Regions from separate parts of the Sedimentibacter sp. MB31-C6 genome, predicted to be linked through region 3. Evidence: a T-box and tRNA genes for the amino acid it is inferred to sense, from the RefSeq annotation. Region 3 holds a T-box; the other regions hold tRNA genes.
The links. A T-box is a leader RNA that pairs with one kind of tRNA and senses whether it is charged. The one in region 3 lies ahead of metG (methionine--tRNA ligase), so its partner is inferred to be a tRNA-Met.
Positions count from the first base shown of each region.

Region 1: it has a tRNA-Met gene. The T-box ahead of metG (methionine--tRNA ligase) is inferred to sense a tRNA for this amino acid. The anticodon was not compared.
Region 2: it has a tRNA-Met gene. The T-box ahead of metG (methionine--tRNA ligase) is inferred to sense a tRNA for this amino acid. The anticodon was not compared.

Region 1 covers NZ_CP142396.1:2,727,478-2,737,528, reverse strand. Annotated here, with positions in the region: gene spoIIP (stage II sporulation protein P) at 1-176, opposite strand, end outside; gene gpr (GPR endopeptidase) at 267-1,202, opposite strand; gene rpsT (30S ribosomal protein S20) at 1,432-1,695, shown strand; gene holA (DNA polymerase III subunit delta) at 1,862-2,896, opposite strand; gene U8307_RS13175 (DNA internalization-related competence protein ComEC/Rec2) at 2,862-5,240, opposite strand; gene U8307_RS13170 (ribonuclease H-like domain-containing protein) at 5,364-6,329, shown strand; tRNA gene U8307_RS13165 (tRNA-Phe) at 6,584-6,659, opposite strand; tRNA gene U8307_RS13160 (tRNA-Ile) at 6,666-6,739, opposite strand; tRNA gene U8307_RS13155 (tRNA-Ile) at 6,758-6,834, opposite strand; tRNA gene U8307_RS13150 (tRNA-Pro) at 6,845-6,921, opposite strand; tRNA gene U8307_RS13145 (tRNA-Trp) at 6,945-7,018, opposite strand; tRNA gene U8307_RS13140 (tRNA-Ser) at 7,106-7,192, opposite strand; tRNA gene U8307_RS13135 (tRNA-Ser) at 7,197-7,285, opposite strand; tRNA gene U8307_RS13130 (tRNA-Lys) at 7,291-7,363, opposite strand; tRNA gene U8307_RS13125 (tRNA-Gln) at 7,382-7,456, opposite strand; tRNA gene U8307_RS13120 (tRNA-Gln) at 7,488-7,562, opposite strand; tRNA gene U8307_RS13115 (tRNA-Arg) at 7,567-7,643, opposite strand; tRNA gene U8307_RS13110 (tRNA-Gly) at 7,657-7,730, opposite strand; tRNA gene U8307_RS13105 (tRNA-Gly) at 7,734-7,808, opposite strand; tRNA gene U8307_RS13100 (tRNA-Tyr) at 7,926-8,010, opposite strand; tRNA gene U8307_RS13095 (tRNA-Thr) at 8,014-8,089, opposite strand; tRNA gene U8307_RS13090 (tRNA-Asp) at 8,093-8,169, opposite strand; tRNA gene U8307_RS13085 (tRNA-Val) at 8,248-8,323, opposite strand; tRNA gene U8307_RS13080 (tRNA-Glu) at 8,332-8,406, opposite strand; tRNA gene U8307_RS13075 (tRNA-Met) at 8,771-8,847, opposite strand; tRNA gene U8307_RS13070 (tRNA-Met) at 8,877-8,952, opposite strand; tRNA gene U8307_RS13065 (tRNA-Leu) at 8,958-9,045, opposite strand; tRNA gene U8307_RS13060 (tRNA-Asn) at 9,078-9,152, opposite strand; rRNA gene rrf (5S ribosomal RNA) at 9,275-9,391, opposite strand; rRNA gene U8307_RS13050 (23S ribosomal RNA) at 9,603-10,051, opposite strand, start outside.
Region 2 covers NZ_CP142396.1:2,713,463-2,723,513, reverse strand. Annotated here, with positions in the region: rRNA gene U8307_RS13045 (16S ribosomal RNA) at 1-920, opposite strand, end outside; tRNA gene U8307_RS13040 (tRNA-Phe) at 1,456-1,531, opposite strand; tRNA gene U8307_RS13035 (tRNA-Ile) at 1,538-1,611, opposite strand; tRNA gene U8307_RS13030 (tRNA-Ile) at 1,630-1,706, opposite strand; tRNA gene U8307_RS13025 (tRNA-Pro) at 1,718-1,794, opposite strand; tRNA gene U8307_RS13020 (tRNA-Ser) at 1,802-1,890, opposite strand; tRNA gene U8307_RS13015 (tRNA-Lys) at 1,898-1,973, opposite strand; tRNA gene U8307_RS13010 (tRNA-Lys) at 1,989-2,064, opposite strand; tRNA gene U8307_RS13005 (tRNA-Arg) at 2,078-2,154, opposite strand; tRNA gene U8307_RS13000 (tRNA-Thr) at 2,159-2,234, opposite strand; tRNA gene U8307_RS12995 (tRNA-Asp) at 2,238-2,314, opposite strand; tRNA gene U8307_RS12990 (tRNA-Val) at 2,393-2,468, opposite strand; tRNA gene U8307_RS12985 (tRNA-Glu) at 2,477-2,551, opposite strand; tRNA gene U8307_RS12980 (tRNA-Met) at 2,916-2,992, opposite strand; tRNA gene U8307_RS12975 (tRNA-Met) at 3,022-3,097, opposite strand; tRNA gene U8307_RS12970 (tRNA-Leu) at 3,103-3,190, opposite strand; tRNA gene U8307_RS12965 (tRNA-Asn) at 3,223-3,297, opposite strand; rRNA gene rrf (5S ribosomal RNA) at 3,336-3,452, opposite strand; rRNA gene U8307_RS12955 (23S ribosomal RNA) at 3,664-6,781, opposite strand; tRNA gene U8307_RS12950 (tRNA-Ala) at 7,124-7,199, opposite strand; rRNA gene U8307_RS12945 (16S ribosomal RNA) at 7,431-9,228, opposite strand; gene U8307_RS12940 (glycosyl hydrolase family 18 protein) at 9,878-10,051, opposite strand, start outside.
Region 3 covers NZ_CP142396.1:872,569-882,619, forward strand. Annotated here, with positions in the region: gene U8307_RS04275 (anti-sigma-I factor RsgI family protein) at 1-839, opposite strand, end outside; gene U8307_RS04280 (RNA polymerase subunit sigma) at 836-1,552, opposite strand; gene U8307_RS04285 (hypothetical protein) at 1,694-1,933, opposite strand; gene U8307_RS04290 (DNA polymerase Y family protein) at 1,946-3,184, opposite strand; gene U8307_RS04295 (type III pantothenate kinase) at 3,319-4,095, opposite strand; gene U8307_RS04300 (class IV adenylate cyclase) at 4,113-4,643, opposite strand; gene U8307_RS04305 (threonine/serine ThrE exporter family protein) at 4,849-5,628, shown strand; gene U8307_RS04310 (threonine/serine exporter family protein) at 5,641-6,078, shown strand; gene U8307_RS04315 (desulfoferrodoxin) at 6,155-6,538, shown strand; gene metG (methionine--tRNA ligase) at 6,592-8,544, opposite strand; T-box leader at 8,581-8,807, opposite strand; gene U8307_RS04325 (hypothetical protein) at 8,926-9,156, opposite strand; gene U8307_RS04330 (PHP domain-containing protein) at 9,332-10,051, shown strand, end outside.

The DNA.
Region 1 (10,051 bases), 1.2 Mb from region 3:
TCTTCATCCCCCTCTCCTTCATAATTAATGGATATGGTTGTAACTTCTTTTCCTGTCTTTCTAGCCTCGGATAAGTTGTACACATAGCTATATCCTGCAAAAAGTACAGTTAAGCATAAAATAGACATTGCCATATAAAATTTTGTTCCACTGTTATTCCTTCTACGTCTTCTCATAATTTCAACTCCACATATTTTCTCAAAAGTAATATATTAATGTATATGTGTATTGTTTCCGGAATAACACTGTTAATTTTTACAATTATATTACGATTTCAGTTCGTAACCCGGATGGACAGCCCTATTAATGGATTCAGAAAGAAGATCTGATAAATTATCTATTAACTCATCAACACCACTTGGTGTAACTATAGATTCTCCATACATCGGGCTTAAAATTTCTTTAATAAACATATGTTTTTCATTATATTCTAAGTCACTTAAAATTCCCATAATTTGACCTACATCATCTGTTTTATCTTTCAATGTTTCTTCCATCATTTCTATTGTATCATTGACTATAGTTGCAGTATCTACAACTGTTGGAATACCTATTGCAATAACTTTTGTTCCTACAGTATCTTTATTTAATGAGCCTTGCATATTACCTATTCCAGATCCCGGCTCGATTCCAGCATCTGTTATTTGTACTACTGAACAAAGTCTTCTCATTTTACGTGATGCAAGAGCATCTATAATTATAATCACAGTAGGTTTTATTTTTTCAACAACACCCACTATAGTATTGATAGTTTCAATACCAGTGGTTCCTAATACTCCAGGCTCCAAAATAGAAACTTCGTTGAAATCATCATCAAATTCTTTATTATATGCCTTAAAATACTGTCTTGTAACCTTTATTTTATCTGTTGTTCTTGGCCCTAGTGCATCTGCTGTAATATTTCTATTTCCTAACCCTACTACTAAAACATTTTCATGTTTTATATTTACCATATCCTTAATGCTTTTAGCTAAAATTTCAATAACTTCATTCCTTGAATTCTTATTTAAATCCTTTAAGCTTTTGGTTTCATATGTAACATACTTACCCATTTTCTTACCTATAGCCTTTTCTGCATCCTCATCAATAATTTCCAGTTCTACAACTTCTCCATGTTCATAATTTCTTGTTTCTAATTTAATTCCTTGAACTTTTTGTGCTAATGATTCATTTGCTTCATAAGCTAAATCTGTTCTATACATTTTAACCTCCATTTACTTACAATAATATTTTATAAATACAACTCTTATATTTTTTGTTTTAAATACATATTACTTGCATAATAGGTTTATTATTTAATTTTTTTATTTTTTTATTCTTTACTATTGATTTTTGTTTAATTTACCTGTATAATTGATTTGCTGTCTAAAATATTATCACTTTATAAAAATAATGTGTTAAAATATTAATCGTTCTAAGGAGGTGAAGATTTTGGCAAATATTAAGTCTGCTAAGAAAAGAATATTAGTAATAAATAAAAAAACTGAAGTAAACAGAAGCAGAAAGTCTGAAATCAAAACATATATTAAGAAATTTGAAGCAGCAGTATCTGATGGAAATTATGAGCAAGCTAAAGAATACTTAACAATATGCGAGAAAAAACTTTATCAAGCCGCTGCTAAAAATACAATTCATAAAAATGCAGCTTCAAGAAAAGTAAGTAGATTAACGCAAAGATTAAACAAAATTGCTTAATTTAGTATAACAAATTCAGTTGGTGGGATTCCCACCTCTGAAACTAACAGTAAGATTCATCAACTAACCTCATAGTCTAAAATGTGGTGTTAGTTGATGAATCTCTGAAAATAAAAAAAAGACCGAATCTTGGTCTTTTTTTATTTCTTCATTAATAACTGATTAGTTATTTAATTATACCATTAGTTATTAATTCTATACCTATTCTTTTATCAATTTCTCCTACCTTTATTTTTCTATCTATTTCTATGAATTTTACCATATATTTTTCTATTTGATTTAAAGTAAGTTTTTTAGATTGTTTTTCTAATTTTGATGCAACAAATTTTTTAATTTTCATTTTTTTCATTATTTCATTAAAGTTATAATTTTTAGTTTTTAACAATACATATTGATAAATCATTCTATATTGCCTTACAATCATATGTATTATATATTGCTCTGAAGTATTATTTAGAAGCATTTCCTCTAATACCTCGAATCCCTTATCTTTATTACCTTCACAAATATTGTCTACAAGTTTAAAAATATTACTTTCAATTGATTTAACCATTAAATTATCTATATCTTCTCTTTGTATCCTTTTACTTTCCATTGAATAAGATAAAAGCTTGTTAACTTCATTATTTATTTCATATAAACTTATATTACTTTCATACTCTAAATAGCCTGAATTATTTGCAATGTAATCTGCATCAGATAAACTAATATCAATTTTATTTCTTTTAAACTCTTCTAATATATATTTAGATAATTCTGCCTCATTAAGTTTATTTATTTCAAAAATACAATTCCCATTTTTTAACTTCTTGACTGCTTTTTTTCTTAAATCCGGCTTACCACCCTTAATAAGAAAAATTATAATATATGAATCATATCCTTTATCAATAAAATCTAAAGTTATTTCCTCTTCCTTCTTATTCAGACTTCCTGTTGAAGTTAAAAACGATGAATTTTTTATAATACATAGTTTCTTATTTGTCATAAAAGGAAAAGTTGATACGAATTGTTTAAAACTATCAAAATTGTTTTCTAAATTTTCAAATTCTTCATAATTCATATCTTCATAGTTCTCATCAATATACATTTTCTTTGTTAGTTTCACAATTTTATCTATCAAGAATTCTTCAATTCCGTATATTAGAACGCAATTAGGCATTTTACTTTTATTGATTAAATCTAAAATAATTTTGTAACTCATAATACTCCTCTTTCTTATATCCAATTATCCAAGTTAATAGTAAAATAAATAAAATGACTTTAGGTATTATCCAAATAAAATAAAGTTCATAATAATTATCTGATTTTTCTCCACTATATGTACTATAATATATTTTGTCTTTATTTAAAATAAAATTAATTTCTCCATGTTCAAAAGTAGATAATATTATACTATTAACTTCTTTATATCTTTTTAATGCTTCTTCAGAAGGTATTCCATAATTATTCTTACCATAACTCACTACAGCAAATTTAGGTCTTACAGCATCAATTAAATCCTTCGTAGAAGAAGTTTTACTTCCATGATGAGGTATTGTCATTATATCGGACTGTTCTAAATCATTTAGAATCATATATTCAACCTCAGATTCAATATCACCAGTAATCAATATGTTTTTATCATAATATCTAAAAAGTATAACCATTGATGTATTATTTCTGCTATTAGCAACATAATTTTCTATAGGCCATATTACTTTAATTTTAACTTTGTCATCAATGATTAAATTGTCATCTTTTTTTAAAATTTTAATATTTGCATTAATATCCTTATTACTTTCTGTTGAAAATATTTTATCTACTCCAATGTCACTTTCAAGTAAATCAATTAACCCTGAATAATGGTCCATATCCCAATGACTAATAAAAACACAATCAATTGAGTTTACTCCATTTTTAGTCAAATAAGGTATAACTGTGTACCTTCCTATATCCTTATTACTAGTACTACCACAATCAATTATAAAATTGTAATTTTTATAAGATATAGTAGAAAACAAACCTTGTCCCACATCTATAAAATTAAAATATATACTGCTATCAAACATAGGAACTACTATATATGTAAAGAAGTAAAATAAGAAAAAAGAAGTAAAAAAATACTTTCTACAATTGCTATTTTTATTGTTATATAAGTATAACATAAAAAATATAAAAATGTAAAAAAATATAACGAGAGGAATAGGTAATGTAGGTATCGAAATACCGTTAAACGGAATTTTGTTAGTTAAATTAATCATATACCGAAAACTATACAAAAAATAATCAAAGACTTTAAATGGAATTATCATAAAGTATGGTACTATGCCATTTAAAATTATTAATACAAAACTTTTTATTAGCATTACCATAAATAACGGTAATAGAAGCAAATTATAAAATATCCCTAATAAAGGAATATAATTAAAAAAATAAGCTACTACTGGTAAAGTAAAAATATATAGAAACATGAACCTATTTATGTACTTTAAAATAGTTTTTTTTGTTTTCATATATCTAAGAATATATTTACCATATATAATGAAACTTAAAGCTGACGAAAATGATAATAAAAATCCTGCTTCAAAAATCCAAAATGGATTATAAATAGTCATAATTAATGCAGCCATTGCTATAGAATTTAATGAATTATACTTTCGATATAAAATTTCTGAACCAAACAAAAAAGTAAACATGATTAAAGTTCTTATAACTGAAAGAGGAAATCCTATTAAAAAGCCGTAAAACCACATTAAGGACCATGTTAATAACCAACTGATCCTTATATTAAAACCAATTAATCTAAAAATATATAGAAAAAATGCATATAGTAATCCTATATGCGTACCAGATACTGCAAATATATGAGCCAGTCCTATTGATTTGACATTATTATAAAAATCTTCATCCAAATAATTAATATCTCCCAAAATTACAGACAATATTATCTCTGCATTTTTATTATTTAATCTATTAAATAATAAATTTGTAGTATAATCTCTAAAATTATTTGAAATATTATTTAAAAATGAATATTTTTCTTCTAAAACTGTAATATCACTATTAGCAAAAATTGTTGCTTGTATTTTCATGGACCTAAGATAATTTTTATAATTAAAAAGCATATGATTGTTACTAGTACTTGGATCAGTTACTCTTCCATTAAATTTAATTATACTATTTTCTTTTACATCAATATCTTTATTGATATAAATTATTGTATTCTCCTTATAATTCATCTTGTTACCCTTTATTTTAATAACCGATGCATTTAAGCTATAATATCTTGAATTTGGATTTATCTTGTTCTTAGTTTTAATTTCTGCAATTACCTCAATATCTTCATTAATATATTGTGTTAAATTTGAATTTGCATTATAATAACATGTAAAGAATGATAATGCTAAAAAAGTTATAATAACAATGTTGTATATATATTTTTTATTTAGTAAGGACTTATATAAAAGAATAACAAAAACAGCTAAGAATAAATGAAAATATATATTTAATTCAAAGGCAATAATACCTAAAGCATATATTAAAAAAATAGAAACTACAATATACATAATTATCACCACAAATTTGATCTTATCTTATATTACCATATTTTAGTAATTAGTCAAAATAATTTTATAAGATAGCGGGAATCTCATTTGATTCGTTATAATTTATTGTAGATTGGAGGAAAAATGATAGTAAATTGTAACAAGATAAACAACAACTTATCTGATAATCTTTATATAAATAAATTACTTAAAGATTCTTTTTTTTTAGATATTGAAACAACAGGACTTTCTCGCAAATTTTCAATGATAATTTCAATAACGGTAATGTTATACATTGATAATAATTTTAAAATATATCAACTATTCTGTGAAAACAAAACTGATGAAAAAGAAATACTTAAATATTTAAAAGATTTAATAAATGACAAAAATTTTGTTATTACTTATAATGGAAACAGCTTTGATATTCCCTTTTTAATTGGCAAATACTTACAAAATGAAATCACTTTTGATTTTAATAAATATATTAAAATTGATTTATATAATGATATGCGTCATGTTAGAAATAAAATTCAAATAGAAAATCTTAAGTTAAAAACTGTAGAAAGATATTTTAATATAAAAAGAGAGGATGCCATTTCTGGACAAGATGTAACAGTTTTATATGAAGCGTATAAAATAGATCCTAAAAAAGAATTTTCTTTTTTAATACTTCAGCATAATTATAAAGATGTTTACAATCTCAGTATGTTATTTAATAATATATTTAGCTTATATGATGAAACATTATTTTATAATGGTTTAATTGTGAAAATCAATTATACAGATTTTAGTATTAAAAAAAATACATTGTATGGCAAATTCTATATAATATCTAAATTTAAAGCTGATTATATACATCCTTCTTTGAATTTTGATTTAAAATTGAACTCACAAGATCAGATATTAGATATTCAAATATCGGTAGGCTTTTACAAAGATGAGAAAGTCAAGGAATTTTATTATATAGATAATAATGATTTTAACATAAATACATATACTGCTATAAAAGGAATAAAAAATAATCTCATACCAATAAAAATCAATGATAAATTCTATACTCAAAATATAATAAATATCACAAAAAAAATTCTTGATTCATTATTCTAATTTTATTTAATCAATATAATTTTCTATAATGTATGTAATCTAAGGATATAAAAAGAGTTGCTTCGCAACGCCGCTAGGGGGACCTATGTCCCCCTTCGGCGTAAAAATGCTTTATTAAAGCATTTTTACTGAGCACCCCCCTTAACGGCAAGGACGTTCCGTCCTTTGCAATCCTCGTTTTTTATTATATAGGAAAGGAGAACTTTCCTATATAATAAAAAAACTTATATTCAAAGAATATAAGTTTTTTAGTATGGTGCCCAAACGCGGAATCGAACCACGGACACGAAGATTTTCAGTCTTCTGCTCTACCGACTGAGCTATCTGGGCATGCAGTGGGCCTTCAAGGATTCGAACCTTGGACCTACCGGTTATGAGCCGGGCGCTCTAACCAACTGAGCTAAAGGCCCTAGAAAATTAATTTCTAGTGGTGGGCTTAGATGGACTCGAACCATCGACCTCACGCTTATCAGGCGTGCGCTCTAACCACCTGAGCTATAAGCCCCTATTAAATATGGTCGGGGCGGCAGGATTTGAACCCGCGGCCCTCTGGTCCCAAACCAGATGCGCTACCAAACTGCGCTACGCCCCGCTAATAAATTACACCTGCTAAAATGGCAGGGGATGAGGGAATCGAACCCCCACTAATGGTTTTGGAGACCACTGTCATGCCACTTGACCAATCCCCTATTTTTCATGCATAATAAACATATTTAGAAAGTGACATTCTATCTGTTAACTACACTCCTATAGAGTTGCCCTAAAGATTAAAATGACGGAGAAGGAGGGATTTGAACCCTCGCGTCCTTATCAGACCTACTCCCTTAGCAGGGGAGCCTCTTCGGCCACTTGAGTACTTCTCCAAAATGGCGGAGAGGGTGGGATTCGAACCCACGCGGGCTTACACCCAAACGGTTTTCAAGACCGCCTCGTTATGACCACTTCGATACCTCTCCATTAGTGATCCATCGGCGATTCGAACGCCGGACACCTTGATTAAAAGTCAAGTGCTCTGCCTGCTGAGCTAATGGATCAAAATACTAAAAATTAAATGGCTGGGATGGCAGGATTCGAACCTACGAATGCTAGAGTCAAAGTCTAGTGCCTTACCACTTGGCGACATCCCAATGAATTTTAAATTAATTAATGACTACTATATGGCTGGGGTAGAAGGATTTGAACCCACGAATGCCAGAGTCAGAGTCTGGTGCCTTACCGCTTGGCGATACCCCAATAATGGTGCACCCAGGAGGATTCGAACCCCCGGCACACGGATTAGAAGTCCGTTGCTCTATCCTACTGAGCTATGAGTGCGCAATGTAATTATTGGAGCGGGTGAAGGGGATCGAACCCTCGCAACCAGCTTGGAAGGCTGGGGCTCTACCACTGAGCTACACCCGCATATGGAGCGGAAAACGAGATTCGAACTCGCGACCCTCGCCTTGGCAAGGCGATGCTCTACCACTGAGCCATTTCCGCATATACAGTTTCATGTATGAAATTTGTTAATTTCATTCAACTTGTGCAAATTTGACTTTATTGACTCACCATCAATTTCTTCTTCCTTACGGTAGAAGAAATTGGGCTAGTCATATTTGGTGGAAGAGATTGGATTCGAACCAATGAAGGCAGTGCCAACGGATTTACAGTCCGTCCCCTTTAGCCTCTCGGGAACTCTTCCATATGGAGCTGGTGGGAGGACTTGAACCCCTAACCTACTGATTACAAGTCAGTTGCTCTACCAATTGAGCTACACCAGCATGTGGCGACCTGGAAGGGGCTCGAACCCTCGACCTCCAGCGTGACAGGCTGGCATTCTAACCAACTGAACTACCAGGCCGCAATTATTTTAGATTGGGGACATTCCTCAGGCTACAAAGACTATCTTTATATTAGAGGTGGTACCCTTTCTTCTATATGGTGGGAACAATAGGGCTCGAACCTATGACCCCCTGCTTGTAAGGCAGATGCTCTCCCAACTGAGCTATGCTCCCACATATAATGGTGACCCTACCGGGATTCGAACCCGGGTTACCGCCGTGAAAGGGCGATGTCTTAACCGCTTGACCATAGGGCCTTAATCTCGCAGTCTCATTCACCATTTTCTTTGCTCCTTATGTCGCAGAAATTGGGAATTCGGTGCGAATGACCTACCAACAATTTCTTTCTCCCTTACGGTCGAATAAATTGGGTTAGGGCATCTTGCAGTCTCATTCACCATTTTCTTTGCTCCTTACGTCGCAGAAATTGGGAATTCGTTGCGAATGACCTACCAACAATTTCTTTCTCCCTTGCGGTCGAATAAATTGGGTTAGGGCATCTTGCAGTCTCATTCACCATTTTCTTTGCTCCTTACGTCGCAGAAATTGGGAATTCGTTGCGAATGACCTACCAACAATTTCTTTCTCCCTTGCGGTCGAATAAATTGGGTTAGGGCATCTTGGTAGCGGCGAACGGATTTGAACCGCTGACACTGCGGGTATGAACCGCATGCTCTAGCCAACTGAGCTACGCCGCCATGTTTTTTTGCAGTGTAAACCGCATATTTGGTAGCGGGAGCTGGACTTGAACCAACGGCCTCCGGGTTATGAGCCCGACGAGCTACCAACTGCTCTATCCCGCGATAAATGGTGCCGAAGACCGGACTCGAACCGGTACGATTTTGTGGATCGCAGGATTTTAAGTCCTGTGCGTCTGCCAATTCCGCCACTTCGGCATAATTTAGAAATATTATTTACATCTTGTTTATGGCTCCGAGGGTGGGGCTCGAACCCACGACCTACCGGTTAACAGCCGGTTGCTCCACCATTGAGCTACCTCGGAACAAGCGCTGTCTCATTCACCAATTTCTCTGCTCCTTACGTCGCATAAATTGGGAATTCGTTGCGGTTAACCTACCAACAATTTCTTTCTCCCTTGCGGTCGAATAAATTGGGTTAGGTTATACCTGGCGACGTCCTACTTTCCCAGGCAGTTACCCACCAAGTATCATCAGCGCTGAAGAGCTTAACTTCCGTGTTCGAGATGGGAACGGGTGTGTCCTCTTCGCTATTGTCACCAGATTCGTTTATAGGTTTTGAACCGACTTTTTAATAAGCCATGCCCTAACAACAAGCGCAGTCTCATTCAGCAATTTCTCTGCTCCTTACGTCGCATAAATTGGGAATTCGTTGCGGTTGACCTACCAACCATTTTTACAGAAAAACCATCTGAAAAATGGGGTTAGGGCATACAAAATTACATAGGAAAACATGATTCGACATTATTTATATTAAGGTCAAGACCTCGACCTATTAGTATTACTCAGCTTAATACATTGCTGCACTTTCACCTGTAACCTATCTACCTGTTAGTCTATCAGGGGTCTTACTTACTTGCGTAATGAGAAATCTTATCTTAGGGTCTGTTTCGCGCTTAGATGCCTTCAGCGCTTATCTTTTCCAGACTTAGCTACTCAGCCATGCTCCTGGCGGAACAACTGATACACCAGCGGTCTGTCCATTCCGGTCCTCTCGTACTAGGAACAGCTCCCTTCAAATTTCTTACGCCCACGACGGATAGGGACCGAACTGTCTCACGACGTTCTGAACCCAGCTCGCGTGCCTCTTTAATGGGCGAACAGCCCAACCCTTGGGACCTGCTTCAGCCCCAGGATGAGACGAGCCGACATCGAGGTGCCAAACCTCCCCGTCGATGTGGACTCTTGGGGGAGATAAGCCTGT
Region 2 (10,051 bases), 1.2 Mb from region 3:
CTCCTGCACTCAAGTCATACAGTTTCAAGTGCTTACTATAGTTAAGCCATAGCCTTTTACACCTGACATATATAACCGCCTACTCACCCTTTACGCCCAGTAAATCCGGACAACGCTCGCCCCCTACGTATTACCGCGGCTGCTGGCACGTAGTTAGCCGGGGCTTCCTCCTTGGCTACCGTCATTTTTTTCTTCACCAAGGACAGAGTTTTACGATCCGAAAACCTTCTTCACTCACGCGGCGTCGCTGCATCAGGGTTTCCCCCATTGTGCAATATTCCCCACTGCTGCCTCCCGTAGGAGTCTGGACCGTGTCTCAGTTCCAGTGTGGCCGTTCACCCTCTCAGGCCGGCTACTGATCGTCGCCTTGGTAAGCCGTTACCTTACCAACTAGCTAATCAGACGCGAACTCATCCTATACCACTAACGTTTTGACTTCTGAATCATGCGATTCTAAAGTGTTATATGGTTTTAATCCCGGTTTCCCGAGGCTATTCCTTTGTACAGGGTAGATTGTTCACGCGTTACTCACCCGTCCGCCACTAGATTTACATCTCCACCAAACACTAAATTTATTTTATCTTGGTGTGTTATCAAGCTTGTTTAAGCGTGAAGCACTCTTTTAGCTTCACTAACACTTAGTTTCTTTTCTACTTTTGTAGTAGGATATCTTTTTTACTGTGTTAGCAAGCTTAATAAAGCGTGAAGCACATTCAGTTCTTCACTCTTTATTCATACTTTATCAAGTTGATAAATCTTTGTTCTTGCTATTTGTGTTAGCAAGCTTAATAAAGCGTGAAGCACATTCGTGCTTGGGCTTCTTCGTTCAATGCTTGGTGGAAATGTAAATCTCGTTCGACTTGCATGTGTTAAGCACGCCGCCAGCGTTCGTCCTGAGCCAGGATCAAACTCTCGTTTAATATCTCCTGTCGCAGTTTCATTCACAAATTTATTTGCTCCTTGCGTCGCATAAATTTGGAATTCATTGCGGTTGACCTACTATCAATTTTCTTACTCCCTTTCGGTCGTGAAAAATTGGGTTAGGTCATACTCAAGATAACGCATAGCATTATCTATCTTTCATTACTTTTTACTTTGTTCAAATTTACTTTAAACTCATAGGTTTCTTATGCTGTTTTATTGTCAATGTTCGTCGCTTTCTTTGAGGAAAGCTTTACTAGTTTATCATGCTCACTGTTCATTGTCAAGCACTTTTTTTATTTATTTTACTGTCAATATTTTTGAGACAGCTTGAACATATTATCACAAAATTACGATATTGTCAACTACATTTTTTAACTATTTTTTATGTGGTATTTCTACACAATTTTGAATAGCTTAGATAGTCTATCACAATCATTTGCAATTGTCAATAACTTTTTAATGTCATTTTATTAATTCCATAATACATATTATACACTTAATCTCTCTTAATATGTATTATATTAAAAAAAATGGTGCCCAAACGCGGAATCGAACCACGGACACGAAGATTTTCAGTCTTCTGCTCTACCGACTGAGCTATCTGGGCATGCAGTGGGCCTTCAAGGATTCGAACCTTGGACCTACCGGTTATGAGCCGGGCGCTCTAACCAACTGAGCTAAAGGCCCTAGAAAATTAATTTCTAGTGGTGGGCTTAGATGGACTCGAACCATCGACCTCACGCTTATCAGGCGTGCGCTCTAACCACCTGAGCTATAAGCCCCTATTAAAATATGGTCGGGGCGGCAGGATTTGAACCCGCGGCCCTCTGGTCCCAAACCAGATGCGCTACCAAACTGCGCTACGCCCCGCTAAATATGGCGGAGAGGGTGGGATTCGAACCCACGCGGGCTTACACCCAAACGGTTTTCAAGACCGCCTCGTTATGACCACTTCGATACCTCTCCATTATATTGGTGATCCATCGGCGATTCGAACGCCGGACACCTTGATTAAAAGTCAAGTGCTCTGCCTGCTGAGCTAATGGATCATATACACTCTCTTCTGGTGACCCATCAGGGACTCGAACCCTGGACACCCTGATTAAGAGTCAGGTGCTCTACCAGCTGAGCTAATGAGTCGTTGCAATAATTATGGTGCACCCAGGAGGATTCGAACCCCCGGCACACGGATTAGAAGTCCGTTGCTCTATCCGACTGAGCTATGAGTGCATCTTGGAGCTGGTGGGAGGACTTGAACCCCTAACCTACTGATTACAAGTCAGTTGCTCTACCAATTGAGCTACACCAGCATGTGGCGACCTGGAAGGGGCTCGAACCCTCGACCTCCAGCGTGACAGGCTGGCATTCTAACCAACTGAACTACCAGGCCGCAATTATTTTAGATTGGGGACATTCCTCAGGCTACAAAGACTATCTTTATATTAGAGGTGGTACCCTTTCTTCTATATGGTGGGAACAATAGGGCTCGAACCTATGACCCCCTGCTTGTAAGGCAGATGCTCTCCCAACTGAGCTATGCTCCCACATATAATGGTGACCCTACCGGGATTCGAACCCGGGTTACCGCCGTGAAAGGGCGATGTCTTAACCGCTTGACCATAGGGCCTTAATCTCGCAGTCTCATTCACCATTTTCTTTGCTCCTTACGTCGCAGAAATTGGGAATTCGTTGCGAATGACCTACCAACAATTTCTTTCTCCCTTACGGTCGAATAAATTGGGTTAGGGCATCTTGCAGTCTCATTCACCATTTTCTTTGCTCCTTACGTCGCAGAAATTGGGAATTCGTTGCGAATGACCTACCAACAATTTCTTTCTCCCTTGCGGTCGAATAAATTGGGTTAGGGCATCTTGCAGTCTCATTCACCATTTTCTTTGCTCCTTATGTCGCAGAAATTGGGAATTCGGTGCGAATGACCTACCAACAATTTCTTTCTCCCTTACGGTCGAATAAATTGGGTTAGGGCATCTTGGTAGCGGCGAACGGATTTGAACCGCTGACACTGCGGGTATGAACCGCATGCTCTAGCCAACTGAGCTACGCCGCCATGTTTTTTTGCAGTGTAAACCGCATATTTGGTAGCGGGAGCTGGACTTGAACCAACGGCCTCCGGGTTATGAGCCCGACGAGCTACCAACTGCTCTATCCCGCGATAAATGGTGCCGAAGACCGGACTCGAACCGGTACGATTTTGTGGATCGCAGGATTTTAAGTCCTGTGCGTCTGCCAATTCCGCCACTTCGGCATAATTTAGAAATATTATTTACATCTTGTTTATGGCTCCGAGGGTGGGGCTCGAACCCACGACCTACCGGTTAACAGCCGGTTGCTCCACCATTGAGCTACCTCGGAACAAGCGCTGTCTCATTCACCAATTTTTCTATGAATGAACCTGGCGACGTCCTACTTTCCCAGGCAGTTACCCACCAAGTATCATCAGCGCTGAAGAGCTTAACTTCCGTGTTCGAGATGGGAACGGGTGTGTCCTCTTCGCTATTGTCACCAGATTCATTTATAGGTTTTGAACCGACTTTTTAATAAGCCATGCCCTAACAACAAGCGCAGTCTCATTCACCAATTTCTCTGCTCCTTACGTCGCATAAATTGGGAATTCGTTGCGGTTGACCTACCAACCATTTTTACAGAAAAACCATCTGAAAAATGGGGTTAGGGCATACAAAATTACATAGGAAAACATGATTCGACATTATTTATATTAAGGTCAAGACCTCGACCTATTAGTATTACTCAGCTTAATACATTGCTGCACTTTCACCTGTAACCTATCTACCTGTTAGTCTATCAGGGGTCTTACTTACTTGCGTAATGAGAAATCTTATCTTAGGGTCTGTTTCGCGCTTAGATGCCTTCAGCGCTTATCTTTTCCAGACTTAGCTACTCAGCCATGCTCCTGGCGGAACAACTGATACACCAGCGGTCTGTCCATTCCGGTCCTCTCGTACTAGGAACAGCTCCCTTCAAATTTCTTACGCCCACGACGGATAGGGACCGAACTGTCTCACGACGTTCTGAACCCAGCTCGCGTGCCTCTTTAATGGGCGAACAGCCCAACCCTTGGGACCTGCTTCAGCCCCAGGATGAGACGAGCCGACATCGAGGTGCCAAACCTCCCCGTCGATGTGGACTCTTGGGGGAGATAAGCCTGTTATCCCCAGGGTAGCTTTTATCCGTTAAGCGATGGCCTTTCCACTCGGTGCCACCGGATCACTAAGTCCAACTTTCGTTCCTGCTCGATATGTCTATCTCGCAGTCAAGCTCCCTTCTGCCTTTACACTCTTCGCACGATTTCCGACCGTGCTGAGGGAACCTTTGAGCGCCTCCGTTACTCTTTCGGAGGCGACCGCCCCAGTCAAACTGCCCAACTGACAGTGTCCATATACCGGCTCACGGTATCATGTTAGAAATTCAGTAACAATAGAGTGGTATCCCAACGTTGACTCCACGAACACTGGCGTGCTCGTTTCCTAGTCTCCCACCTATCCTGTACAATTGCTACCGAATTCCAATGTCAGCCTGCAGTAAAGCTCCATGGGGTCTTTCCGTCCTGTCGCGGGTAACTCGCATCTTCACGAGTACTACAATTTCACCGGATCTATTGTTGAGACAGTGCCCAAATCGTTACACCTTTCGTGCGGGTCGGAACTTACCCGACAAGGAATTTCGCTACCTTAGGACCGTTATAGTTACGGCCGCCGTTTACTGGGGCTTAAGTTCAAAGCTTCTCCGAAGATAACTTCTCCCCTTAACCTTCCAGCACCGGGCAGGTGTCAGCCCCTATACTTCATCTTTCGATTTAGCAGAGACCTGTGTTTTTGGTAAACAGTCGCTTGGGCCTGGTTTCTGTGGCCCTTCTGTGCTCTGTTTGTTCAAACTTCACACTGAAGGGCACCCCTTCTCCCGAAGTTACGGGGTCATTTTGCCTAGTTCCTTAACAATAGTTCTTCCGCTCATCTTTGGATTCTCTCCTTGCCTACCTGTGTCGGTTTACGGTACGGGCACCCTTATACTCGATAGAGGCTTTTCTTGACAGTGTGGACTCAGCTACTTCACTACTTATTTTCGCTCCCATTCGTATCTCAGAATTGATACTGCGGATTTGCCTACAATATCTTCCTACTTACTTAGACGCACTTTTCCATCTGTGCGCTAGCTTATCCTTCTGTGTCACCCCATTTCTCAAACGCATTTGGGTGGTACTGGAATTTCAACCAGTTGTCCATCGCCTACGCCTTTTGGCCTCGGCTTAGGTCCCGACTTACCCTGAGTGGACGAGCCTTCCTCAGGAATCCTTAGGCTTTCGATGGGTGAGATTCTCACTCACCTTTCGCTACTCATGCCAACATTCTCTCTTCTATACAGTCCATATCCTCTTTCGATGGAACTTCAACCCGTATAGAATGCTCCTCTACCGATGTCATAAATCTCTCCATGTTCTCAATATCAAGTTTATTTTAGCCCCGGTGTATGTTTTTCGAAATCTCTCGATTTTAATTTTATCTCCGGTAGTTTTTATTCGAAATCTCTCTTTTCCTTTTTATTAATATTTATAAAGGTTAGATTTCGAACTTAATTGTCCTGATTCTTTGTTTCATTGAACTCATGAAGAGATTTACGACATCCCACAACTTCGGTAATAGATTTTAGCCCCGGACATTTTCGGCGCAACACCACTTGACCAGTGAGCTATTACGCACTCTTTTAATGAATGGCTGCTTCTAAGCCAACATCCTGGTTGTCTGTGTAGTATTACATCCTTTTCCACTTAATCTATATTTTGGGACCTTAGTTGGTGATCTGGGCTCTTTCCCTTTCGACTACGAAACTTATCTCACGTAGTCTGACTCCCAAGCTTGTATCTATGGTATTCGGAGTTTGATAGGTTTTGGTAACGTATAACGCCCCTAGACCATTCAGTGCTCTACCCCCACGATACTATTTCTTGAGGCTAGCCCTAAAGCTATTTCGAGGAGAACCAGCTATCTCCGGGTTCGATTGGAATTTCACCGCTATCCACACGTCATCCCGTAGCTTTTAAACGCTAATGGGTTCGGTCCTCCACCAGATTTTACTCTAGCTTCAACCTGCACATGGATAGGTCACCCGGTTTCGGGTCTACAACATACAACTCTCGCCCTTTTCAGACTCGGTTTCCCTTCGGCTCCTAACCTCTCAGTTATTAACCTTGCTGCACATTGTAACTCGTTGGCCCGTTCTACAAAAAGTACGCGGTCACACTTTTGTGCTTCCACTGCTTATAGGCATAAGGTTTCAGGTTCTTTTTCACTCCCCTCCCGGGGTTCTTTTCACCTTTCCCTCACGGTACTATTCTCTATCGGTCACTAGGTAGTATTTAGCCTTGGGAGGTGGTCCTCCCTGCTTCCCACAGGATTTCTCGTGTCCCGTGGTACTCTGGATCATATCCTTGCTTCTAACAGTTTCGCTTACAAGCCTATCACTTTCTTTGGGTTAGCTTTCCAGCTATTTTCAGCTACCGTTATCCGTCTCTTTGATATGTCCGCAACCCCATACATTACTGTATGGTTTGGGCTCTTCCGCGTTCGCTCGCCGCTACTTACGGAATCATTATTTATTTTCTCTTCCTAAGGGTACTTAGATGTTTCAGTTCCCCTCGTTCCCCTCATACAGCTATGTATTTACTGTATGATACATAAGGTTTACCTTATGTGAGTTTCCTCATTCGGATATCTGCGTATCGTTGACTGCTTACGTCTCCTCGCAGCATTTCGTAGTTTGCCACGTCCTTCTTCGGCTCCTAGTGCCAAGGCATCCGCCTTACGCCCTTTATATCTTGACCATTCTAGTCATATATTATTTCTTCATAATATATTATATATTATACGGTACGCATACAATGCGTCCCCTACATTTGTTTGTTTCTCTCGGTTTATTGTTAATTTTATTTTTCAGAATACTTGCGACGGTATTCTTACTTTTTATCAATTAATGTCGCGCAGTCTCATTCACCAAATTTTCTGCTCCTTACGTCGCAAAATTTGGGAATTCGTTGCGAATGGCCTACCATCAATTTTTTTCTCCCTGTCGGTCGAAAAAATTGGGTTAGGACATCTTCTCTTTTATTTTCCTATGCAATTTTCAAGGTTCAATATCATTGCTCAATGCAACAGAGTTGCATTTTTGGTGGAGATAAGGAGATTCGAACTCCTGACCCCCTGCTTGCAAGGCAGGTGCTCTCCCAACTGAGCTATACCCCCACTTTATTATTTAGTTTAAAAAAAGCCTGTTTATACTGTTAGCTCAAACAGTCTTGCCATAAGTTATAGAGCAAGCGCAGTCTCGTAACACAAATTTGTTCACTCACTTTCGTTCGTGAAAATTTGGTACTCGTTGCGGCTGACCTACCTTCGATTCGTTCTTCGCTTTCGCTCGAATTCATCGGGTTAGGGCAAGCAATAAAACAGCATAAGTCCTTTAGTTCTCCTTAGAAAGGAGGTGATCCAGCCGCACCTTCCGATACGGCTACCTTGTTACGACTTCACCCCAGTCATTGATCCTACCTTCGGCGCCTGCCTCTTTACAGTTAGCTCAGCGACTTCGGGTATTACCAACTTCCATGGTGTGACGGGCGGTGTGTACAAGACCCGGGAACGCATTCACCGCGACGTTCTGATTCGCGATTACTAGCAACTCCAACTTCATGTAGGCGAGTTGCAGCCTACAATCCGAACTGGGATCGGTTTATGAGGATTTGCTCCAGATTACTCCTTCGCTTCCCTTTGTTCCGACCATTGTAGCACGTGTGTAGCCCAAGACATAAGGGGCATGATGATTTGACGTCATCCCCACCTTCCTCCGATTTATCATCGGCAGTCTCCTTAGAGTGCCCACCTTAAATGATGGCAACTAAGGATAAGGGTTGCGCTCGTTGCGGGACTTAACCCAACATCTCACGACACGAGCTGACGACAACCATGCACCACCTGTCACCCTTGCTCCCGAAGGAGAGGGCACATCTCTGTGCCGGTCAAGGGGATGTCAAGCCTTGGTAAGGTTCTTCGCGTTGCTTCGAATTAAACCACATGCTCCGCTGCTTGTGCGGGTCCCCGTCAATTCCTTTGAGTTTTAGTCTTGCGACCGTACTCCCCAGGCGGAGTGCTTATTGTGTTTACTTCGGCACTGAATATCGCTACCCAACACCTAGCACTCATCGTTTACAGCGTGGACTACCAGGGTATCTAATCCTGTTTGCTACCCACGCTTTCGTGACTCAGCGTCAGTTACAGTCCAGTAAGTCGCCTTCGCCACTGGTGTTCCTCCTAATATCTACGCATTTCACCGCTACACTAGGAATTCCACTTACCTCTCCTGCACTCAAGTCATACAGTTTCAAGTGCTTACTATAGTTAAGCCATAGCCTTTTACACCTGACATATATAACCGCCTACTCACCCTTTACGCCCAGTAAATCCGGACAACGCTCGCCCCCTACGTATTACCGCGGCTGCTGGCACGTAGTTAGCCGGGGCTTCCTCCTTGGCTACCGTCATTTTTTTCTTCACCAAGGACAGAGTTTTACGATCCGAAAACCTTCTTCACTCACGCGGCGTCGCTGCATCAGGGTTTCCCCCATTGTGCAATATTCCCCACTGCTGCCTCCCGTAGGAGTCTGGACCGTGTCTCAGTTCCAGTGTGGCCGTTCACCCTCTCAGGCCGGCTACTGATCGTCGCCTTGGTAAGCCATTACCTTACCAACTAGCTAATCAGACGCGAACTCATCCTATACCACTATTCATTTTGACTTCTGTATCATGCGATTCTAAAGTGTTATATGGTTTTAATCCCGGTTTCCCGAGGCTATTCCTTTGTACAGGGTAGATTGTTCACGCGTTACTCACCCGTCCGCCACTAGATTTACATCTCCACCAAACACTAAATTTATTTTATCTTAGTGTGTTATCAAGCTTGTTTAAGCTTGAAGCACTCTTTTAGCTTCACTAACACTTAGTTTCTTTTCTACTTTTGTAGTAGGATATCTTTTTTACTGTGTTAGCAAGCTTAATAAAGCGTGAAGCACATTCAGTTCTTCACTCTTTATTCATACTTTATCAAGTTGATAAATCTATGTTCTTGCTATTTGTGTTAGCAAGCTTAATAAAGCGTGAAGCACATTCGTGCTTGGGCTTCTTCGTTCAATGCTTGGTGGAAATGTAAATCTCGTTCGACTTGCATGTGTTAAGCACGCCGCCAGCGTTCGTCCTGAGCCAGGATCAAACTCTCGTTTAATATCTCCTGTCGCAGTTTCATTCACAAATTTATTTGCTCCTTGCGTCGCATAAATTTGGAATTCATTGCGGTTGACCTACCATCGATTTTCTTACTCCCTTTCGGTCGTGAAAAATTGGGTTAGGTCATACCCAAGATAACGCATAGCATTATCTATCTTTCATTACTTTTTACTTTGTTCAAATTTACTTTAAACTCATAGGTTTCTTATGCTGTTTTATTGTCAATGTTCGTCGCTTTCTTTGAAGAAAGCTTTACTAGTTTATCATGCTTGTCGAAGTTTGTCAAGCACTTTTTTATTTATTTTTTTCTCGACTCCTTACTACTTACAGTGTTCAGAGCACTTGAAACAACTTTGTTAGTCTAACATAACTAACGCTAATTGTCAACAGTTTCTTTAATAGTTTTTTTACTCTTTCTTTGCAATATTTTTACTCAATTCGCAAAGTGCTTTTGTATTATAGCTCAACTAATTATCTTTGTCAATCCCCTTTTATAACTTTATCAAACTTTTATTTTTTGAATCTATTCTGAAATATTCTATGTGAATCCTGCGCTATGACAATAATGCTTTACATTGTAGGAATTACCTTAACATACTGCAGAACCTATACAATGCTTTTATATCGGGACGCATACAATGCGTCCCCTACTTAAGCACTTCCCACATTTCTTCTGTTCCATAATTTAAAGTCCAAACAGCAATTCCAGATAAATTATAGTTTTTAGCGATATGAAGTCTTTTTATTAAAGACATTTTATCTTCATGCCATATCTTATACGTTATTCCGTTAATTTCTTTTTCACCATAGTTTTGTCCATA
Region 3 (10,051 bases):
TCTTTCTTATTACCTATTTTATACTCTTTTGTTGCCTTTATGATATCCTTAACTGGCTTATCTAACCATTCATCTAAATCAAAATCTTCTGAATTTCCTGTAGCTTCTTGAAGCTTTTCTAACAGATTTAACTTGCCTGGCGTAACACCAAGGTCTCTAGCTTCTTCTACACGCTCTTGACCAACACCAATCACATCAATCCTTATGCCCTTATTCTTATTATCAGTTTCTATTTTATCATCTAAATCTTTTTCATCATCTATATTATTTTCAGAAACTATAGTTATTTCATCATCTTTATTTATTATTTCTTCAGCTTTTTCTATTTTTTCCACTTCTATTTCAACAGCAGACCTTATTGTTTCTGCTAATCTATCTGTCTTTTCTTGAGTTTTGCTTGATGTTGCTACTATAACTCCGCCTTCTTTTCCTTCAATAAGATATCCATCATCCTTTAATTTGTTAAGAACATTTTTAATCGCCTCTGATATTTCTTTATTTTTCAGTTCTTTTATGTCAATTTCCTTTATTATTTCTTTACCATCATCATTAACAGCCTTTACTTCTAATACACGATCAAATCTATTTATTGAAAATTCAAAAGATGGATTGACATCTACACTTACATAGGAGTATGGTGTCAGGTAAGCCCATGCCGGAGTTATGAAAAGCATAATTGCCGCTGCCGCTGTAACTACCCATTTAATATATTTATTATTATTCGTAATTACTATTTCCTGTCCTATCGCATAATTCTTGTTCTTAATTTTAGTTATACAACCATCTTCGGACAAGACTGCTGCAAGATTATCTCTTATTTCTACTACTACTGCTTTCATTTTTTTAACTCCTCCCGAATGTATCGTATATATTCTGCAAGATATGGATAATCTCCGGATATTATCTCTACTGCTGCTATTATATATTTTCGATGACGCTCTAATAATTTACGGGGTATTTTAGTATTTTTTTCTATCAAATTTAAAGGTAGTGTTTTTTTAACTTTCATATTACTCACTAATATTGGATTCTTTAAAATAAACGCAACTGCCTTAGCACATGACTTCTTAGTTTTCCTAGCCTTCGGGGAACAATCTGCCAAATCAAAAAAAGAAAACCCATATGTAGATAAAACCTCGTTAGCAAGTTCTATTTCTAAATTCACTGAATTGTCAGTTTCTTTTGATATTTTTTCCGTAACTTTAATACTTATAGATGATGATTCTTCTTCATCTATTTCAGAATTAAATATTGATGGATTGATTGAAATTTCAGAAGCATATCTTGACTTACTTCTAATGTAATCTATAAGTCGCCTTCGTATTACTAATTCCGCAAAATTTAAAAAACTACCTTTATTTATAGAGTAGTTTTTTATCGCTACTGAGAATGCATGAAGAGCAACAGCATATTCATCATCACTTTTAGAAATATAATTATGAGCTGTTGAGGATGCGCATTTTAGTATGAAATTTTCATATTTTAAAATTAAGTCGCTCATTATAGTTTCATCTGTCTTTGCCTTTTCAGCCAATATGTCTAATTCGCTCATTAGCTCACCCCTTTTTCCAAATTAACTACTAACTAATAATAATAATTTTTATCTAAAAGTTAATTAATGACTTTCTAGTCGATAACATATTATATCATCATAGCTTTTTAATGACAACAGTGAATTGCATGCAAGTAATATTCACATTTTAAATAAGTACCAAGTTCTGCTGTCTAACTCATATTTAAGCTCAAAAATATCCTTACCTTTATGCAAACAAACAAAAACAAGTCGTGTGTTTCCAACTATTTTTTCTTCGTAAAATTTCATTATTCTTTCAATTCTTACAACTTTATCATCAAGTCTAAATTTAACTGGCTGTATCTTGCCATCTGTATTAAAAATAACCATGACTTTTATGGGTTCATTTAAAATTTTCATAATCTCACCTTTTTACAATATACTACTCATACCTGGATACTCATCATCTGGATATCCCCCCAGAAGTGGTTTGAAATCGCTATTGGCAAATACACCTCTAATAATAGCTTCATCTCCATACTTTGTTCTAATTATATCAACAGTTTTATCTAAAATTTCATTTTTTGCACTAAGTTCATCTTGAAATATATTAATTTGCTTTTTATGTGAATATTCTAAATCTGATATAGATACTCCTAATTGCCTTATTGGTTTATTATCCCATAATTCATCAAATAATCTGCATATACTTATATAAATATCTCGAGTACAATTAGTGAAATATAAAAGTTTTCTTTGTTTTGAAGAATACTTAAAATTCTTATCTTTTATACTTACACTAACTACTCTGCAACTCATATTTGCTTCTCTTAAACGCCAGGCAGTCATTTCTACCAAACTGAGCAATATTATATGTGCAGTTTCCGTATTAGTAACATCAAATTTTAATGTACTGCTATTGCCAACACTTTTAATTGAATCTTTCGGTTTAAACATTGAATCATCTCTACCCCAAGCATAATTATATATTAATCTACCATGGGATTTTAACATTGAGGATATTAGCTTATAATCAGCATTTGCTAAATCACCTATTGTATATATACCCCATTTGTTTAATTTTGGTTTAGTTTTCCTTCCAACCATAAATAAATCTTCTACAGGAAGGACCCATAATTTTTCTTTTATTTCGTCACTAAATAAAGTATGACATTTGTTAGGCTTTTCAAAATCGCCAGCCTGTTTTGCTAAAAGCTTGTTTTCCGAAATTCCAATATTTACGGTATATCCAAAGTTTTTATAAACTATATCTTTAATTTTGTAAGCTAACTTAACTGCTTCTTTTTTATTGATATCTGTAAAACGTAAAAAGCATTCATCTATACTAAATATTTCTACATCTGGAGTAAATGTTTTTAGAAATTCTATTAAAGCCTTACTTGCCCTTGTATATACTCTATAATCTGGGGGTACTACTAGTAAATTTGGACATTTTTGCCTTGCTTCGAGAAGAGATTCTCCAGTTTGTATTTTGAATTTTTTAGCAGACATAGATTTTGCCAAAACAATTCCATGACGATTTTTTTCATTGCCACCTATTACAGAAGGTACTTTTCGTATGTCTCTATCTATCCCCATTTGCATCTCATATGCTGATGTCCATGACAAAAATGCTGAGTTAACATCAATATGCATTATTATCTGTTTCAAAGTATCACCTCTATTACTCGAACATTTGTTCTTTATAGAGTTATTATAACACATTTTTTTAATTTTAAAAGAGTTTTTTATAATAAATATATAAACAATGGAGATTCTTCGCTAACGCTCAGAATCTCCATAACTCAACTTTTACCCATATTTTTATCATAAATAATCTTTAAACCTTTGAATATAAGGTCTGAATCATATACATTGATAGAAGATGTAGAATCGGCCATTATTCTACCTAACCCTCCAGTTGCAATAACCCTCATTTCTTCATTATTCATTTCTTCTTTGAGTTTTTTTACTATATATTCAATTTGTCCAATATATCCGTAAACTAGTCCTGCTTGCATACTTGTAATAGTATTTTTTGCAAGAATTGAATCTGGTTTCTTGATTTCAATTTTTGGAAGTTGCGCTGTTCTTTGCCACAATGCATCAGCTGATATTTGTACTCCAGGAGATGTTATACCATATTTAAATTCTCCCTTTTCGCTAACAACATCATAGGTAGTTGCTGTTCCAAAATCTATTACAATAAGTGGTCCTCCATATATTTCATATGCTGCAACTATACCAACAATTCTATCTGCTCCTACTTCTCTTGGATTATCAGTATTAATAGTTATTCCTGTTTTTATTCCAGGTCCTACTATTAAAGGGTCAATATTAAAATATTTTTTCATAGCATTCTGAAATGAATGCATTACATTTGGCACTACTGAAGAAACAATAACACCGTTTATCTTTTTATAGTCAATATTCTCATATTTTAATAAATTTAATATAAATATACCATACTCATCAGATGTTTTTTCACTTCTGGTAACCATTCTCCAATTACCAATAAGTTCATCATTTTTATAAACACCAACAACTATATTGGTATTTCCAATGTCAACAACTAAAACCATTTTTCCTCCTAATTTACTTAATCTTTATTCAATTCATCAATTGATTTGGTAGTTATTTGTTTTCTATCTAAATCCAAAAGCTTTATTGCTTTCTCTAATTCATCTTCTGAAGACATTTCAATTTCTAAATATGGTTTTGAATATGTTTCTTTATCCCATATATCTATTTCAAAAAATATGTTATCATATGAGTAGGACTTTCGATGTTTATATCCCGGTCTTTTTTGCTTGTAACCCATAATTTCAAGGATTTTCACAGTATCTTTCCAATTAGAAATTTCCGTTTCAGTTTCTTCGTTAACTCTTAACTTATCTCTATTAATACTTCTTTTCAATGTGAGGGTATTTTTAATTTCTCCATTTAATAAATTCTTTGTTATTCTTATTCTTAAATATCCTTTGTGATTTTTTTTTAAAAAGTTATCCTCAGTATCAAATCTTATATTTGTTTGTTCCTCATCTTTAATAAGATAGGCACCTATTTTAATAAGTTTTCTCTCTATTTCATCTTTATCTATATTTAAGACCTTTATTTCCCTCTCTCTCATTATGTTCTCCCATTTTTTATATTATCATATTGCAATAAATATTTTTAAGACTACGAGTTATTTAATATAAATTTAATTTCTTGTTAATATATTATAACATAATTTTTCTTTTTTCTCAGTAAATATATATTTTTTTATAAAAAAATGTTTATGATAATAATTATGTGATATAATTTCATTGAATTAAAAATTGAGGTGAAATAAATTGGAAGTCATTGTAAGCAAACTATTAAAAGTAATTAAATTGTCCTCACAAATCATACTAGAAAGTGGCGGAGAAACTTATAGAGCAGAGGAAACTATAAAATTCATATGCAAATCTTTTAATGTAAATGAAATAGATTCTATTGCAACACCTACAGGTGTTTATATAACAATTTCAACTGAAAATACTGAAAACAGCACAGTTGTCAGAAGAATTAAAAAAAGATCAATAAATTTAGATAAATTACATAAGGTAAACAATATATCAAGACAATTAACAAATCATTTAATATCTTTAGATGAAGCAATAAAACAACTAGAAGAAACAAGAAATGAAATAACACGACATAATAAATTTTCAGTTTTTTATGGAGGAATTTCTGCGGCATTTTTTACATTGCTCTTTGGAGGAAGTTTTTTCGGCTTTATTATAGCTCTTATATCAGGAATAATTGTAACACTTATAACAAAAAAATTTGAAGACCTTCAATCTTATCAGTTTTTTTCTAGTATAATTGCAGGTATAATAGTATCCTCTTTCGCAATTGTAGGAACAAATTTAATTAAAATAGGAAATTATAATCATATAATAGTTGGAGGTATTATGCCTCATTTACCAGGTCTTGCTATGACAAATGCAATACGCGATACTATAAGAGGTGATTTAATTTCAGGATTAGCAAGAGGTGCTGAAGCCTTAATTGTTGCAGCTTCTTTAGCAGCAGGAGCAGGTGTTATTATTTCTTTAGCTTATACAATTGGTTTATTACCTATTAAATAGAAAGGAAAAATTATGATAAAAGAATTAATATTACAAATGATATATTGTTTTATGGCATCTTTATTTTTTGCATTAATAATGAACTCTCCTAAAAAGGTTCTTGCTTATACCTCTTTAATTGCATCATTAGGTTACTTAATTTATATACTCTGTATTAATTATGGAAATCCAAAACTTGGTTTTTTTCTCGGAACAATGTTTATTGCTTTTTTAGGAGAAATCTGTGCAAGACGTTTTAAAATGCCTGCTACTATTTTTATTTTCCCAGCAGTAATTCCTATTGTTCCTGGATTAGGTTTATATGAAACTATTCTTGCCTTTGTTCAAGATGATATATTTTTAGCACTTAAGGTTGGAACAAACACAATATTAAATATAGGGTCTATGGCAATAGCTATGGCTATTATAAGTTTAATTGCTATTAAATTAAAAATAAAACCAAAAATTTAAAATAAAAAATGTTTTAAATAAATTTTAGTGGGTATAAAGTAGTCATATGAATTATATAAATTAGGAGGAATAAATTATGTGTAAAACAAAGTTTGTTATATGTAGAACATGTGGAAATTTAGTAGAAATGATAGAAGATTCAGGTGTTAATATGGTATGTTGTGGTGAAGAAATGGAAGAATTAACAGCAAATACTGTAGATGCAGCTCAAGAGAAACATGTTCCTGTAGTAGAAAAAGAAGGTAATAAAGTTACTGTTAAAGTTGGTAGTGTAACTCATCCAATGGCTGAAGAACATTATATCCAATGGATTTATCTTGTAACTAAACAAGGATTTCAAAGAAAGTGCTTAAACCCAGGAGAAGAACCAGCTGCTACATTTGCTCTTGTTGAAGGTGACGAAGTAGTTGCAGCTTATGAATATTGCAATCTTCACGGTCTTTGGAAAAAGGAAGCATAAAAAATAATAAATAAACAAAAATATAAGGTGCGCAATGCGCACCTTGATTTTTTTTATGAGATTTTTGATCCACTTGGAATATCTTCTAAAGTTGATACAAGTGTTAATTTCTTTCCCTTTTCTGCTGCTAAAATCATTCCGTTTGAATCTACTCCTCTTAATTTAACAGGTTTTAAATTATAAACCATAACAACTTTTTTGCCTACTAAATCCTCAGGCTTATAGTATTTAGATATACCTGATACAACTTGCCTAACTTCTTCGCCAAGTTTTAACTGGAATACCAATAGTTTATCTGCATCAGGGTGCTTTTCTGCCTTAATTATCTCAGCAACTCTTAAATCTAATTTATCAAAGTCATCTATTGTTATAAAATCTTCTTCCTTAACTTCTTCTTTTTTAGGTTTCTTTTCTTCCTTTTTGTCACTATTTAATCCTAACATACTATTTATCTCTTCTATTTTCTTTGCTGCATCTATTCTTGCAAACAATATGTCTGGAGTTCCAACCTTGTCACCAGAAATTATACCGTTAAATTGTTGCAATGAATCCCAGTCAGTTTTTTTAGTATTTAACTGACTAAATATTTTTTGAGCAGTTTCAGGTAAAAATGGCTCTAATAACACTGCTGAAATTCTAATAGATTCAAGCAAATTATAAAGAACAGTACCAAGCCTTTCTTTTTTACTTTCATCTTTTCCAAGAATCCATGGCTGCGTTTCATCAATATATTTATTGCTTCTTCTTAAAAGTGTAAATATTTCATCTATTGCATCTGCAACTCTGAGAGTATCCATTCTTTGTTCAACTCTCTTTGGAGTTTCAAGAGCTAAATTAATAAGTTCATCATCTATAGGTTCATGATTTGTAGGAGGCAATATTTCACCATCAAAATACTTATTAGTCATAGTTACAGTTCTATTTACTAAATTACCAAGTATATTTGCTAATTCTGAATTAATTCGTTCAATTATTAAATCATAAGTAATTGTTCCATCGTTAGCAAAAGGCATTTCATGAAGTACGTAGTATCTTATAGCATCGACTCCAAATAAATCTACTAAATCATCTGCATAAATTACATTACCTTTTGACTTGCTCATTTTGCCCTCGCCAACTAAAAGCCAAGGATGACCAAATACTTGTTTAGGAAGTTCTTCTCCTAAAGCCATTAATAAAATCGGCCAATAAATAGTATGGAAACGAAGTATATCCTTACCTATCAAATGAACATCCGCAGGCCAATATTTGTTGTATAATTCTCCATGATTTCCATCTGGGTCATACCCTAAAAATGTAATATAGTTACTTAATGCATCAATCCAAACATAAACAACGTGACCTTCATCAAATGTAACTGGAATACCCCAATCAAATGATGTTCTGGAAACACATAAATCTTGAAGACCGGGCTTTAAGAAATTATTTACCATCTCATTTTTTCTAGATTCTGGCTGTATAAACTTTGGATTATCTTCAATGTGTTTCATTAAGCGGTCAGCATAATTACTCATTTTAAAGAAATAAGCTTCTTCCTTTGCTTTATGTACTTCTCTACCACAATCAGGACATTTTCCATCAACTAATTGAGAATCAGTAAAAAATGCTTCATCTGGTGTACAATACCAACCTTCGTAATATCCTTTGTAAATATCTCCCTGATCATAAAGTTTTTTAAATATTTTCTGTACTATTTTTTCATGTTCTTTATCTGTAGTACGAACAAATTTATCATAGCTCGTATTCATTAAATTCCAAATACATTTAATTTCACTTGCTACCTCATCAACAAATTGTTGTGGTGTTTTATCTGCTTCAGCAGCTTTAATTTGTATTTTTTCACCATGCTCATCAGTTCCAGTCTGAAAATATACATCATAACCATTTAACTTTTTAAACCTTGCAATACTATCTGCAAGAACTATTTCATAAGTGTTTCCAATATGAGGTTTTCCTGATGTATATGCTATTGCTGTTGTTATATAATATTTGCCTTTCTTATTCATATTATCCTCCAAATATTTATCGCCTCTTAGCATAAGCTAAGAGGCGAATTATCGCGTTACCACTCTTTTTCACACATATTTCACAATATGTGCCTCAATAGGTCATAAACCATGTACTATAACGGATACATCCGGTATACTTTAACGTAAGCTCAAGTATAAAGCTCCAAGGCCATCTTCATTTTAAATCAATCCCCAGCTCACACCTTCTCTGGTTCTCTTTATCATGATTTTTAAATTACTCTTCTCTTCATCGCTTTCATATATTATTGTTCTTTATATTCTAAACTATACATAATTATTACAAATTTGTCAACAAATTATTTTGCTACAAATGCATGCTTTTACTACATTAATTTATTCATAGCTAATTTATTCACACTAAAAAATAACCATAATACACTTGAAAATTGCAAAAATTACACCTATAATAATAGCTGGTATCAATAATATGGTTAACAAACCTAACCCTAATGGTAATAAGACTACAAGCAATCCTAAACCTACCACAGCTCCTAGTATTGTAAACAGAATTTTAAACATAACAGCTCCTATTTTTAATGCTGCAACTATAAATGCAAAAAACACAAATATTCCTAATAATAATTCCATATCTCTCTCCTCATTTAAAATCCAATTGTTATTATTTTACACAAACTAAATTCATTTGTTATTAAGGTTATATTAAAAAAAGATTAAAAATATAACACAATAAGCTTTCAATTATATCTTACATTTATTTTTAAAAAATGATACAATATATTATATACTTATTTAGGAGCAACTTATGATTGATTTGCATATTCACTCAATGTTTTCAGATGGTACAGATTCTATAGATGATATAGTTGAAATCGTAAAAGAAAAAAACATACCTGCCATATCCTTGACTGATCATGATACAACTTATGGCGTAGCAGAAATAATAAATAAAACAAAACCTCATAATATAAAAGTCATACCTGGAATTGAAATATCATCAGTTTCAAACGGTCATCTTATACATATTTTAGGGTATAATATAGATATAAATAATGGGCAGTTACAAGAGCTTTTAAATAGGCTAGCCAATTATTTTTATGTTCATTTTTGTGAGCAATATACATGGCTACAAAAAAATCATATAATAAATTTTAATTTAAATAAAATATTAAAATATGCAGAATTCAAACAATCCATTGCACCATCAGATATATTAAAGGCAATGATTGCTAATGGAGCTCCGTATACATTGAAGGATTGGCCAGAATTCTTCAATAAAAAAGTACGTTTATATCCAAGCAACTTCATAAAAGATTTTCCAATAAATTCGTCAGAAGCTGTAGAAATTATAAAATTAGCTGGAGGAATCCCAGTTTTTGCTCATCCTGCTCGAATAGGCAATGCAGATTTACCTGAGATGGAATTACTTTTACCCCACGGGTTAGGCGGTATTGAAGTATATTATCCGTATCATGACAAAAAACTAATTAATCGTTATGAAAATTTTGCCTTAAAACATAATTTG